Regions from separate parts of the Agrobacterium sp. 5Ca50 genome, predicted to be linked through region 3. Evidence: predicted binding sites of a transcription regulator. Region 3 holds the regulator's gene; each other region holds the start of a gene.
The links. Region 3 encodes PhoB, which activates phosphate uptake and scavenging genes when phosphate is short. Its sites were predicted from a motif close to TGTCATNNANCTGTCAT; they were not measured.

Region 1 (3,279 bases), 380 kb from region 3:
CGCAGTCGTTCGAGCGTATTCACCGCTCCAATCTGGTTGGCATGGGCGTTGTTCCATTCACCTTCCAGGAAGGCACCACATGGGCAAGCCTTGGCCTCAAGGGTGATGAAATCGTCGAGATCGATGGTCTCGAAGGCGAGATCAAGCCACGTGAAACCAAGATCGCCAAGATCACTTACGGCGACGGCACGGTGAAGGAAATTCCTCTGCTTTGCCGCATCGATACGCTGGATGAAGTCACTTACATGGACAATGGCGGTATTCTCCAGACCGTTCTTCGCGATCTGGCTGCCTGATAATACTCAGGGCAACAAGAAACGCCGGGAGAAATCCCGGCGTTTTGCGTATTAGAGGCAATTGTCAAATGTAGTCTGTTCACTTACAAATTTTGACGAGCATGAAATGTGATCGACCCTCACCCCTTCGTGACTTCCCTTTGAACGTGTTTCGCGCTTATTTTCCAGCAACGCCCGATAGGTTTTATAGCAGATGAACATCCGGACGTTTGTGCGGATGAAAGGCCCAAGATCGCAATGCTTCTGAAATATGGTTTCCCCCTTCTTCTTATCAGTGTCGCAACCGCCAGTCCTGCTCTTGCACAAACATCGCCGGACCAGCCGAAGGGTGTGGTAGAACTGTTTACCTCGCAGGGTTGCGCTTCCTGTCCGCCAGCTGATGCGGCGTTGCAGAAGATGATCGAGAAGGGTGACGTCATAGGCCTGTCATTCCACGTCGATTACTGGAACTATCTCGGCTGGAATGATTCCCTTAGCTCCAAGGAAAATACCGAACGTCAGTATGGTTATGCCCGCGCGCTTGGCCGTAACGGCGTTTATACGCCACAAGCCGTTCTGAACGGTCGCGACCATGCAAAGGGTGCCGATAGCAAGGCGATTTACAGCAAGCTTGAGGAATTTGCCTCGAGCGGCAAGGGACTGGTTGTCCCTGTTCAGTCCAGCCTGGTCAACGACGAGATCGAGATCAATATTGGTGCCGGCCAAGGCAAAGCGGATATCGTCGTAGCCTATTTCAACCAGCAGCAAATGGTTGATGTGACGCGCGGAGAAAACAAGGGCCGCAAGATTTCCTACTGGCACAGTGTTTATGACGTGCAGACAGTGGGGATGTGGAACGGCGAGGCAATGAAGGTCAATCTGCCTGCCAGCGTTCTTGGAAAAGCCAAGAAGGGCGGCTGTGCGGTGCTGCTGCAAACTGCCAATGAAACGGGTGATCCCTCAGCGATTATCGGCGCCAGCATTTTGATGAATGAGGCGAAATAGTCTTATCCGGTCCGGGCATTGGGGGCTGGGGGTAAAGGGTCAATGCACCGAACCGGGTCATTTGGTGCCTAGACATCAATTGACAGGCTTCACACTGACATCCAATTTAGGCAGTGATTTGACCGAAATGCGGCGATTCTAATTTCACTGTTTCACGTCGCAACACGCGCTTTTGCGTCGTTTTACTTGCAATTTTCTCAGGCTGGGGCAACACTGTCACCAACCTGTTATGATTTGCAGCGAGGCGCGCATGACCGATCAGCCGGATTTGTCGCAGGGCGGTAATTCGACGCGAGACGGTTCGACCGTCGTTGATCTTCGTGAATATCAAAGAAACAAGGATCCCTTGCCGGTGACCTTCCATCGTCGGGAACTCGACGCCATTTTGTGGATTTATGGCCGCATGGTGGGCGACGGCGAATGGCGTGATTATGCCATCGACCACTTGAAAGACCGGGCGGTGTTTTCGGTTTTCAAACGATCAGGTGAGATGCCGCTTTACCGGATTGAAAAGAACCCAAAGCTTGCGGCGAAACAGGGCGCTTACAGCGTCATCAACGTGAATGGCACGATTTTGAAGCGTGGCCATGAGTTGCGGCAGGTGCTGAAGGTTTTCGACAAGACCCTGAAGCTGGTCGAATAACTGATTGCCAACCCCTATTGTACGTTAGTGGCGGGCTTTCTCCGTCGCCGTTGCTATACGGTTTCCTGATCTATCGTTTTGCCGGATTGTCGTTGCGAGAGCGCTGCTACGCTGAGCGTCGGCACTCGCGGTTGCTGCATGCTGTAAATCTGAGGCAACAAAAAAAGGCGGCCCGAAAGCCGCCTTCTTCATGTGGGTTTCCACCCCTCTTAGTCGTTGCGGTTACCGAGGAACTGCAACAGGAAGGTGAAGAGATTGATGAAGTCGAGATAGAGTGTCAGCGCACCCATGATGGCCTTGCGACCAGCAACGGCAACGTCGTCACCATCGAAATACATTTCCTTGATCTTCTGGGTGTCATAGGCTGTCAAACCAGCAAAGATCAGAACACCGATGGCCGAGATGGCAAAGCCCATAGCAGAAGACTGCAGGAAAATGTTGACGATCGACGCGATGATCAGACCGAACAGACCCATGATAAGGAACGAGCCCATGCCGGACAGGTTCTTTTTCGTGGTGTAACCGTACAGCGACAGCGCGCCGAACGAAGCGGCGGTGACGAAGAACGTCTGAACAATGCTCTGGCCAGTGTAGACCACGAAGATCGACGACAGGGACAGACCCATCATTGCAGCATAGACCCAGAAGGTGGTCTGCGCAGCGGCGACGCTCATTTTATGAACGCGGAAGCTGAGGAAGAACACCATGCCGAGCGGAGCAAGCATCACAACCCAACGCAGCGGCGAACCGTAAAGGGCCGCGCCAAGAGCCGTCAACATTGTTCCGTTGCCAAGCTGTGCAGCAGCAGCTGATGGATCTGTTGTAGTTGCCATCGAGAATGTGAAGTAAGCAGCGATACCGGTGATCGCGAGACCCACAGCCATAAGGTTATAAACCTTGACCATGTAGCTACGCAGACCTTCATCGATCATCGCATCCGTCTGGCCGCGGGTCTGCGCCATTCGGTTTTGGTAATTGTTGAAATCAGCCATTTGTTCCTCTTTCAAGCTCCGGAATTATTCACGGTGTCGGGATAACTCCCAGGCGCCGCTGCGGAGCTTCAGCAAGCCTGTCCAAAATATGATGGGAGAATGTGTTTGATACAAGACCTTTTGTATCCAAAAACACCAAATACGGGAAAATCGCGATCAATTTATCGAAGATTACCAAGAATTAATCGTTAAAGTTATGGTCCCAGAACGGGTGAGCGCAACCGATGCGGTAATGGCCTTTGCTGTAGCGCATTAAGCGCTTACTGCTCCATCACGCGCATGGGGCGTTTTGCCACTTATTCTCCAATCTGCCGCAGGACCGGCGCCGCCTTTTGACCAAGGATGCGCCAAGTGCCAAGCAGCC
Region 2 (3,279 bases), 1.3 Mb from region 3:
TCGTTGCGGCCCAGTAAATATAGAATTCAGACATGAGATATCCCTTGCCGCCGAATGACTTCGGCAGATTGCTCCATTCAAGATTTTCAGTGTCCCGGATTAGCGACTGCTGATTATCCGGTGTTCGCATTGAAAATGTGGTATTAGATGAATCTTCGCAAGTAGGATGAATTTCGCGTGGTAAGTATGGAAGACCAGACTAATGAGCCGGACGGCACAAATATGCACGAAGAAATGCGGCGTGCATTCGCGTTGCTTTCGGGTAAATGGAAACTCGAAATCATGTGGCTTCTCAACCGGCGCATTTATCGCTTCAACGAGCTGCGCAAAGCCATTCCTGGCATCACCCAGCATATGTTGACCGCCCAATTGCGGGAACTTGAGTTGGACGGTTTGGTTTCCCGCACGGTCTATGCCGAGGTCCCGCCTCGCGTGGAGTACGAGATAACTGCGAAAGCCAGAGGCCTCGGTCCGACAATGGAAGCGTTGACGGCCTGGTGGAATGAATATGGAAAAAGCGTCCCGGAAAAAGTGGCACGTGGACGCAAAGTAACGCCGAAAAAGTAGTTGGGTTGCCGCCAAACACTGGAGGCAACCGCTATTTTTCAGATGACGGCCTCAGATGAAATGCACGCCCCAGAGAGGCGCTTGTCACTCTGTCACGTCAGGCGGCGCGCATCGGGAACGGCGGCAGAGCGATCTGCTCTTCCTGCTCGATGTTTTCAGGGTTTTCTTCAGCCTGCATCCAGGTGATCAGTTCAAAGCTGCCATCTTCATTTTCGGCAATTGCCGTACAGCTTTCCACCCAGTCACCAGTATTGATGTAACGGATACCGTCCATCTCGCTGATCACGGCGTGGTGGATATGACCACAGATAACGCCGTCCACATCGTTACGCTTGGCTTCGTCCACCACAACGCGCTGGAACTCGCCAATGAAGTTGACGGCATGTTTGACCTGCAGCTTTGCCCAGGCCGAGAACGACCAGTATGGCAGGCCGATACGGCGACGAACGGCTGCCAATATCACATTGATGGCAATTGCTGCGTCATAGGCCCAGTCACCGAGGTAAGCGAGCAGACGGGCATTGCGCACGACCACGTCAAACTCATCGCCGTGGATGATCAGGTATTTCTTGCCGTCTGCCGCTTCATGCACCATGCGTTCGGCGACTTCGATACCGCCGAAGTGCGACCCGGGAAACTCTCTGAGGAACTCATCATGGTTGCCGGGAATATAGATGATACGGGCACCCTTGCGCGCCTTGCGCAGCAGTTTCTGTACAACATCATTGCAGCCTTGCGGCCAGTACCAGTTGCGGCGCAAACGCCAGCCGTCAATGATGTCTCCCACCAGAATAATTGTGTCAGCATCATGATGACGCAAGAAATCTAGGAGGTAGTCGGTTTTGGCAGCCTTGGAGCCAAGGTGCACGTCCGAGATAAATAAGGTTCTGAAATGTCTGGTTTCCATTTGCCGGGCCACGGAATTCATCCCCCTGTCTTGGCAATCAAACTACATACTCCAGAACCAGAGTCGTGTTTCAGCATCATGACAAAGGACTATTTTCTGCCGCAAAACCCTCTTCACCCACACTCATTTTGACACGAATCAATCAAATAACGGCTGTACCATGGGGCTGATTGATGTATTCAGAAGCCCAACGAAAACATTTGAAAAAAGCGGTGCAGGAATGAATTCGCAGGATAAAAACAAAACTCAACCAAAACCAGCAAGTGCTGACCTGGACGAACAGGCGCTGTTTTTCCACCGCTATCCGCGCCCCGGCAAACTTGAAATTCAACCGACCAAGCCGCTCGGCAACCAGCGCGACCTGGCACTGGCCTATTCGCCGGGTGTTGCGGCACCTTGCCTTGCCATTCACGAAAACCCGGAAACAGCCGCCGAATATACGGCACGCGCCAATCTGGTGGCGGTTATCTCCAACGGCACGGCTGTTCTTGGCCTCGGCAATATCGGTCCGCTGGCCTCCAAGCCAGTGATGGAAGGTAAAGCCGTCCTGTTCAAGAAATTCGCCGGCATCGACGTTTTCGACATCGAAATTGACGCGCCCGGCATCAACGACATGGTCTCGACCATCTCGGCGCTGGAGCCGACCTTTGGCGGCATCAACCTTGAAGACATCAAGGCGCCTGAATGTTTCGAAGTAGAGCGCCAACTGCGCGAAAAGATGAACATTCCTGTCTTCCATGACGACCAGCATGGCACCGCGATCATCGTGGCTGCCGCCGTGATGAACGGTCTGGAACTGGCCGGCAAGTCGCTTGGCAATGTCAAGATCGTCACGTCAGGCGCCGGTGCGGCAGCTCTTGCCTGCCTTAACCTGCTTGTGTCGCTGGGCGCCAAGAAGGAAAACATCTGGGTTCACGACATTGAAGGCCTCGTTTATGACGGCCGCAATACCCTGATGGACGAGTGGAAAGAAATCTACGCCCAGAAGAGCGACAAGCGCGTTCTGGCCGAATCCATCGATGGCGCAGATGTCTTCCTCGGCCTGTCGGCGGCTGGCGTCCTGAAGCCTGAACTTCTCGTACAGATGGCTGAAAAGCCGCTTATTCTGGCGCTTGCCAACCCGAACCCGGAAATCATGCCGGAAGTTGCGCGTGCAGCCCGTCCTGATGCGATGATCTGCACCGGCCGTTCCGACTTCCCGAACCAGGTGAACAACGTTCTCTGCTTCCCATACATTTTCCGCGGCGCGCTGGATTGTGGTGCAACCACTATCAACGAAGAAATGAAGATGGCGGCCGTCAAGGCAATTGCCGAACTGGCGCGTGAAGAAATCTCGGAAGTGGCTGCGAAAGCCTATTCCGGTGACACGCCGCTGTTTGGACCGACCTACCTCATTCCATCGCCATTCGACCCGCGCCTTATCCTGCGCATTGCACCGGCCGTTGCCCGTGCGGCGGCAGCCAGCGGCGTTGCATCGCGTCCGATCACCGATTTCGACGCCTATCTAGACCAGTTGAACCGTTTCGTCTGGCGCTCCGGCTTTGTGATGAAGCCAATCTTTGCCGCTGCGAAATCGGCTGAGAAGAAGCGCATCATCTTCTCGGAAGGTGAAGACGAGCGCGTGCTGCGTGCAGCCCAGGTTCTGCTGGAAGAAGGCACCGGCGTACCGATCCTGATTGGTCGTCCACAGATCATCGAATCCCGCCTCAAGCGTTTCGGTCTGCGCATTCGTCCACATGCGGACTTTGCCGTGGTCAATCCGGAAGACGATCCACGTTACCGCGAATATGTCGATGATTACTTCG
Region 3 (3,279 bases):
TGTACCAGCAACATACTGGTGCCATGGGTTGTCAGTCTTGATCTGGCGCTCGATGGAGAAAACAACGTCATCGGCGTTCAGTTCACGGCTTGGCGTGAAGAAATCAGTTGTCTGGAACTTTACGCCCGGACGCAGCTTGAAGGTGTAAACCGTGCCGTCTTCCGAAACTTCCCAGCTTTCAGCAAGACCAGCAACTGGCTTGGTTGTGCCGGGCTCGAATTCGAGCAGGCGGCTGTAAACAGTGTGTGCAGCGGCGTCAAAGGTGGTGCCGGCGGTGTAGAGGCCCGGGTCAAAACCTTCTGGAGAACCTTCGGAGCAGTAAACGAAGGTTTTCGCGCTTGCTACATTGGCGAAGCATGTTGCAGACAGCAAGGCTGCCGCAATGAGGCCAATTTTGGAATTCATGTATAGCTCCCACTTTTATGTTCCCGTTTGTGCCAACAGACGGGAATGGTTGAGTCATTATCGTAATTTCAGTCTGTTCCGATGCCGGAGCCACAACACGGGAAGAGCTTCACAAGGCAGTTTCCGTTTTGCTGTTCCAGCCTCGCTGCCCCCATTGCCAAAATAACGGGCGCTGTAACCGAAAAGCTGTCTTAGCATCACGAGAGGCAGAGGCGGAAGCCCCCTTTTTGCCTAAAGATATGATTTATTCTGTTACAACCAGAGATTCCTGTATCGATACAGGCCAGCCTTATTTAAGGCTCTGATATGTGAGGGAATTGGTGCCACGCAAAACCAGCATCTTGGCAAATCAGGCAAAACGCAGAATCCGCATAAAACAAGGGCTTAGAGGCTGTGCAAAACCATGCGCGGAAATTTTCACGTAAAAATACTATTTATTTTCAATTAGTTGAATCGCCAATCCGTATGACTGAAAACAATTTGTCATAAAAAATAAAAAAGTCCGTTGACATAGAGCGCTGCTCGCCGTACATCGCTCTCCGTCGCCCAGATGGCGGAATTGGTAGACGCGCCAGCTTCAGGTGCTGGTACTCGCAAGGGTGTGGAGGTTCGAGTCCTCTTCTGGGCACCAATTTCTTGATTTAGTTATCTAAATCAGCCTGCAAAAAAGCTCCGGTCTCCGGAGCTTTTTTGCGTTTAGGGCCTAGTTACTCCTCACAGCCTGTCTGAAAATGATAGATTTCGACCAATTCGAACCATCGTTTTGTTCGTCGGATTGGGCGTGTCTGAAACCGCAAATTTTCAGGTCAATTTTGCACCAAACTGGATATGCCGCGTTCTCATATCGAGCAACGGTGGCATCGATGAGTTGTGAACTCATGGGTAGTGAAAGCTCTCCCAGAAACAAAAAGGGCGACTATGAGCCGCGCCTTTGATGTTTTTACATGATGAAAGACCGGATCAAGCTTCCATCGAATAACCCGCACCACGAACCGTGCGAATGACATCCTGCATATTGGAGAAGTTCAGCGCCTTGCGCAGACGTCCTACATGCACGTCAACGGTGCGTTCGTCGACGTAGATATCATGCCCCCAGACACCGTCGAGCAGCTGCGAACGTGAGAACACGCGCCCCGGTGAGGACATCAGGAACTCCAGCAGGCGGAACTCGGTTGGCCCAAGGCGCACTTCACGGCTTTTACGGTGAACGCGGTGCGTTTCACGATCAAGCTCGATATCACCGCATTTTAGCACCGAAGACAGCACCTCGGGCTTCGCACGGCGCAGCATAGCTTTCACACGTGCCATCAGCTCTGGCGTGGAGAACGGCTTGACGACATAGTCATCCGCTCCGGTGGCGAGACCGCGAACGCGTTCGCTTTCTTCACCACGCGCCGTCAGCATGATAATCGGCAGGCGTTCTGTTTCAGGCCGCATTCTGAGGCGCCGACACAGTTCGATGCCGGAAACACCCGGCAGCATCCAGTCCAGCAACAGAAGGTCAGGAACCCGTTCCTGCAAACGAATTTCTGCTTCGTCTCCACGGGTGATCGTGTCGACTTCGTAGCCTTCGGCTTCTAGATTGTAACGCAGCAGAACGCTCAGGGCTTCTTCATCTTCTACGACTGCGATCTTCGGCAACATGGCTGTACTCCGCTCAAGTCCGTCTATCTATTATTCGGTTACAGCACCGAGCGTGTTGGAGCTGTCGTCCTTCGGACGATCACCTTCAAGCTGGCTGCCTGTTGCCATGTAATAGATGGTTTCGGCGATATTGGTTGCGTGGTCACCGATACGTTCGATGTTCTTGGCGCAGAACAGCAAATGCGTGCAGGTGGTGATGTTGCGCGGATCTTCCATCATGTATGTCAGCAGTTCGCGGAACAGCGAGGTATACATAGCGTCGATTTCTTCATCACGCTCACGGATGGCATTGGCCTTCTCGGCAGAACGCGTTGCGTAAACATCAAGCACTTCCTTGAGCTGAACCAGTGCCAGCTCGGACAGGTGCTCCAGGCCGCGTGCCAGCTTGCGTGGTACGCCCGTGCCCTGAACAGCGATTACGCGCTTGGCAGTGTTCTTGCCAAGGTCGCCAACGCGCTCCAGGTCGCTTGCAATACGCAGGGAACCGATGATTTCGCGCAGGTCGGCCGCCATTGGCTGACGCTTGGCAATGGTCACAATTGCCTTGTCACCAATTTCGCGTTCCGCGTGGTCAAGTACGACGTCTTCTGAAATGACCTTCTGGGCCAAAGCCGCATCGGAGTTGACCAATGCGCGAACTGCATCCGCGCACATTTGTTCTGCAAGACCACCCATCTCAGAGATGCGGCGTGTCAGGAATTTCAGCTCATCGTCATAAGCAGACAAGATATGCGAATGTGTCGATGTCATTTCAAAGTCTCCGGCTTCTGCAAGGACGCGAGACGAAGCTAAATGGCTCCAAGTCGCTCCGGCACAATTCTTTCACGTTAACAGCGGGCGATTACTCCAGGATTAGCCGAAGCGTCCCATGATGTAATCCTGCGTGCGCTGGTCGTCTGGATTGGTGAACATCTTGTCAGTGTCGTTTTCTTCGACAAGATGGCCGAGGTGGAACATCGCCGTGCGTTGCGAAACGCGAGCTGCCTGCTGCATCGAGTGCGTCACGATGACAATGGTGTAGTTGGTGCGCAGTTCGTGGATCAGTTCTTCCACACGTGCCGTTGCAATCGGGTCGAGAGCCGAGCAAGGCTCATCCATCAGGATGACTTCCGGGCTGACGGCAACCGCACGGGCGATGCAGAGGCGTTGCTGCTGACCACCGGAAAGACCGGTACCCGATTCGTGCAGGCGATCCTTTACTTCGTTCCAGAGACCGGCCTTGTGAAGGCT

Region 1: ACZ5FM_RS15685 (DUF2794 domain-containing protein) is a predicted target of PhoB. The motif match lies at 1,495-1,511, and genes of this name have one in related genera.
Region 2: ACZ5FM_RS05810 (UDP-2,3-diacylglucosamine diphosphatase) is a predicted target of PhoB. The motif match lies at 1,542-1,558, and genes of this name have one in related genera.

What each region holds. Positions count from the first base shown of each region.
Region 1 is NZ_AP026438.1:3,249,519-3,252,797, reverse strand. It holds gene acnA (aconitate hydratase AcnA) at 1-296, shown strand, start outside; gene ACZ5FM_RS15690 (DUF1223 domain-containing protein) at 534-1,280, shown strand; gene ACZ5FM_RS15685 (DUF2794 domain-containing protein) at 1,531-1,923, shown strand; gene ACZ5FM_RS15680 (Bax inhibitor-1/YccA family protein) at 2,133-2,915, opposite strand; gene ACZ5FM_RS15675 (ABC transporter permease) at 3,212-3,279, opposite strand, start outside.
Region 2 is NZ_AP026438.1:1,219,209-1,222,487, reverse strand. It holds gene ACZ5FM_RS05820 (DoxX family protein) at 1-34, opposite strand, end outside; gene ACZ5FM_RS05815 (winged helix-turn-helix transcriptional regulator) at 187-567, shown strand; gene ACZ5FM_RS05810 (UDP-2,3-diacylglucosamine diphosphatase) at 665-1,495, opposite strand; gene ACZ5FM_RS05805 (NADP-dependent malic enzyme) at 1,695-3,279, shown strand, end outside.
Region 3 is NZ_AP026438.1:3,630,885-3,634,163, reverse strand. It holds gene ACZ5FM_RS17420 (ABC transporter substrate-binding protein) at 1-405, opposite strand, end outside; tRNA gene ACZ5FM_RS17415 (tRNA-Leu) at 950-1,036, shown strand; gene phoB (phosphate regulon transcriptional regulator PhoB) at 1,366-2,049, opposite strand; gene phoU (phosphate signaling complex protein PhoU) at 2,080-2,799, opposite strand; gene pstB (phosphate ABC transporter ATP-binding protein PstB) at 2,902-3,279, opposite strand, start outside.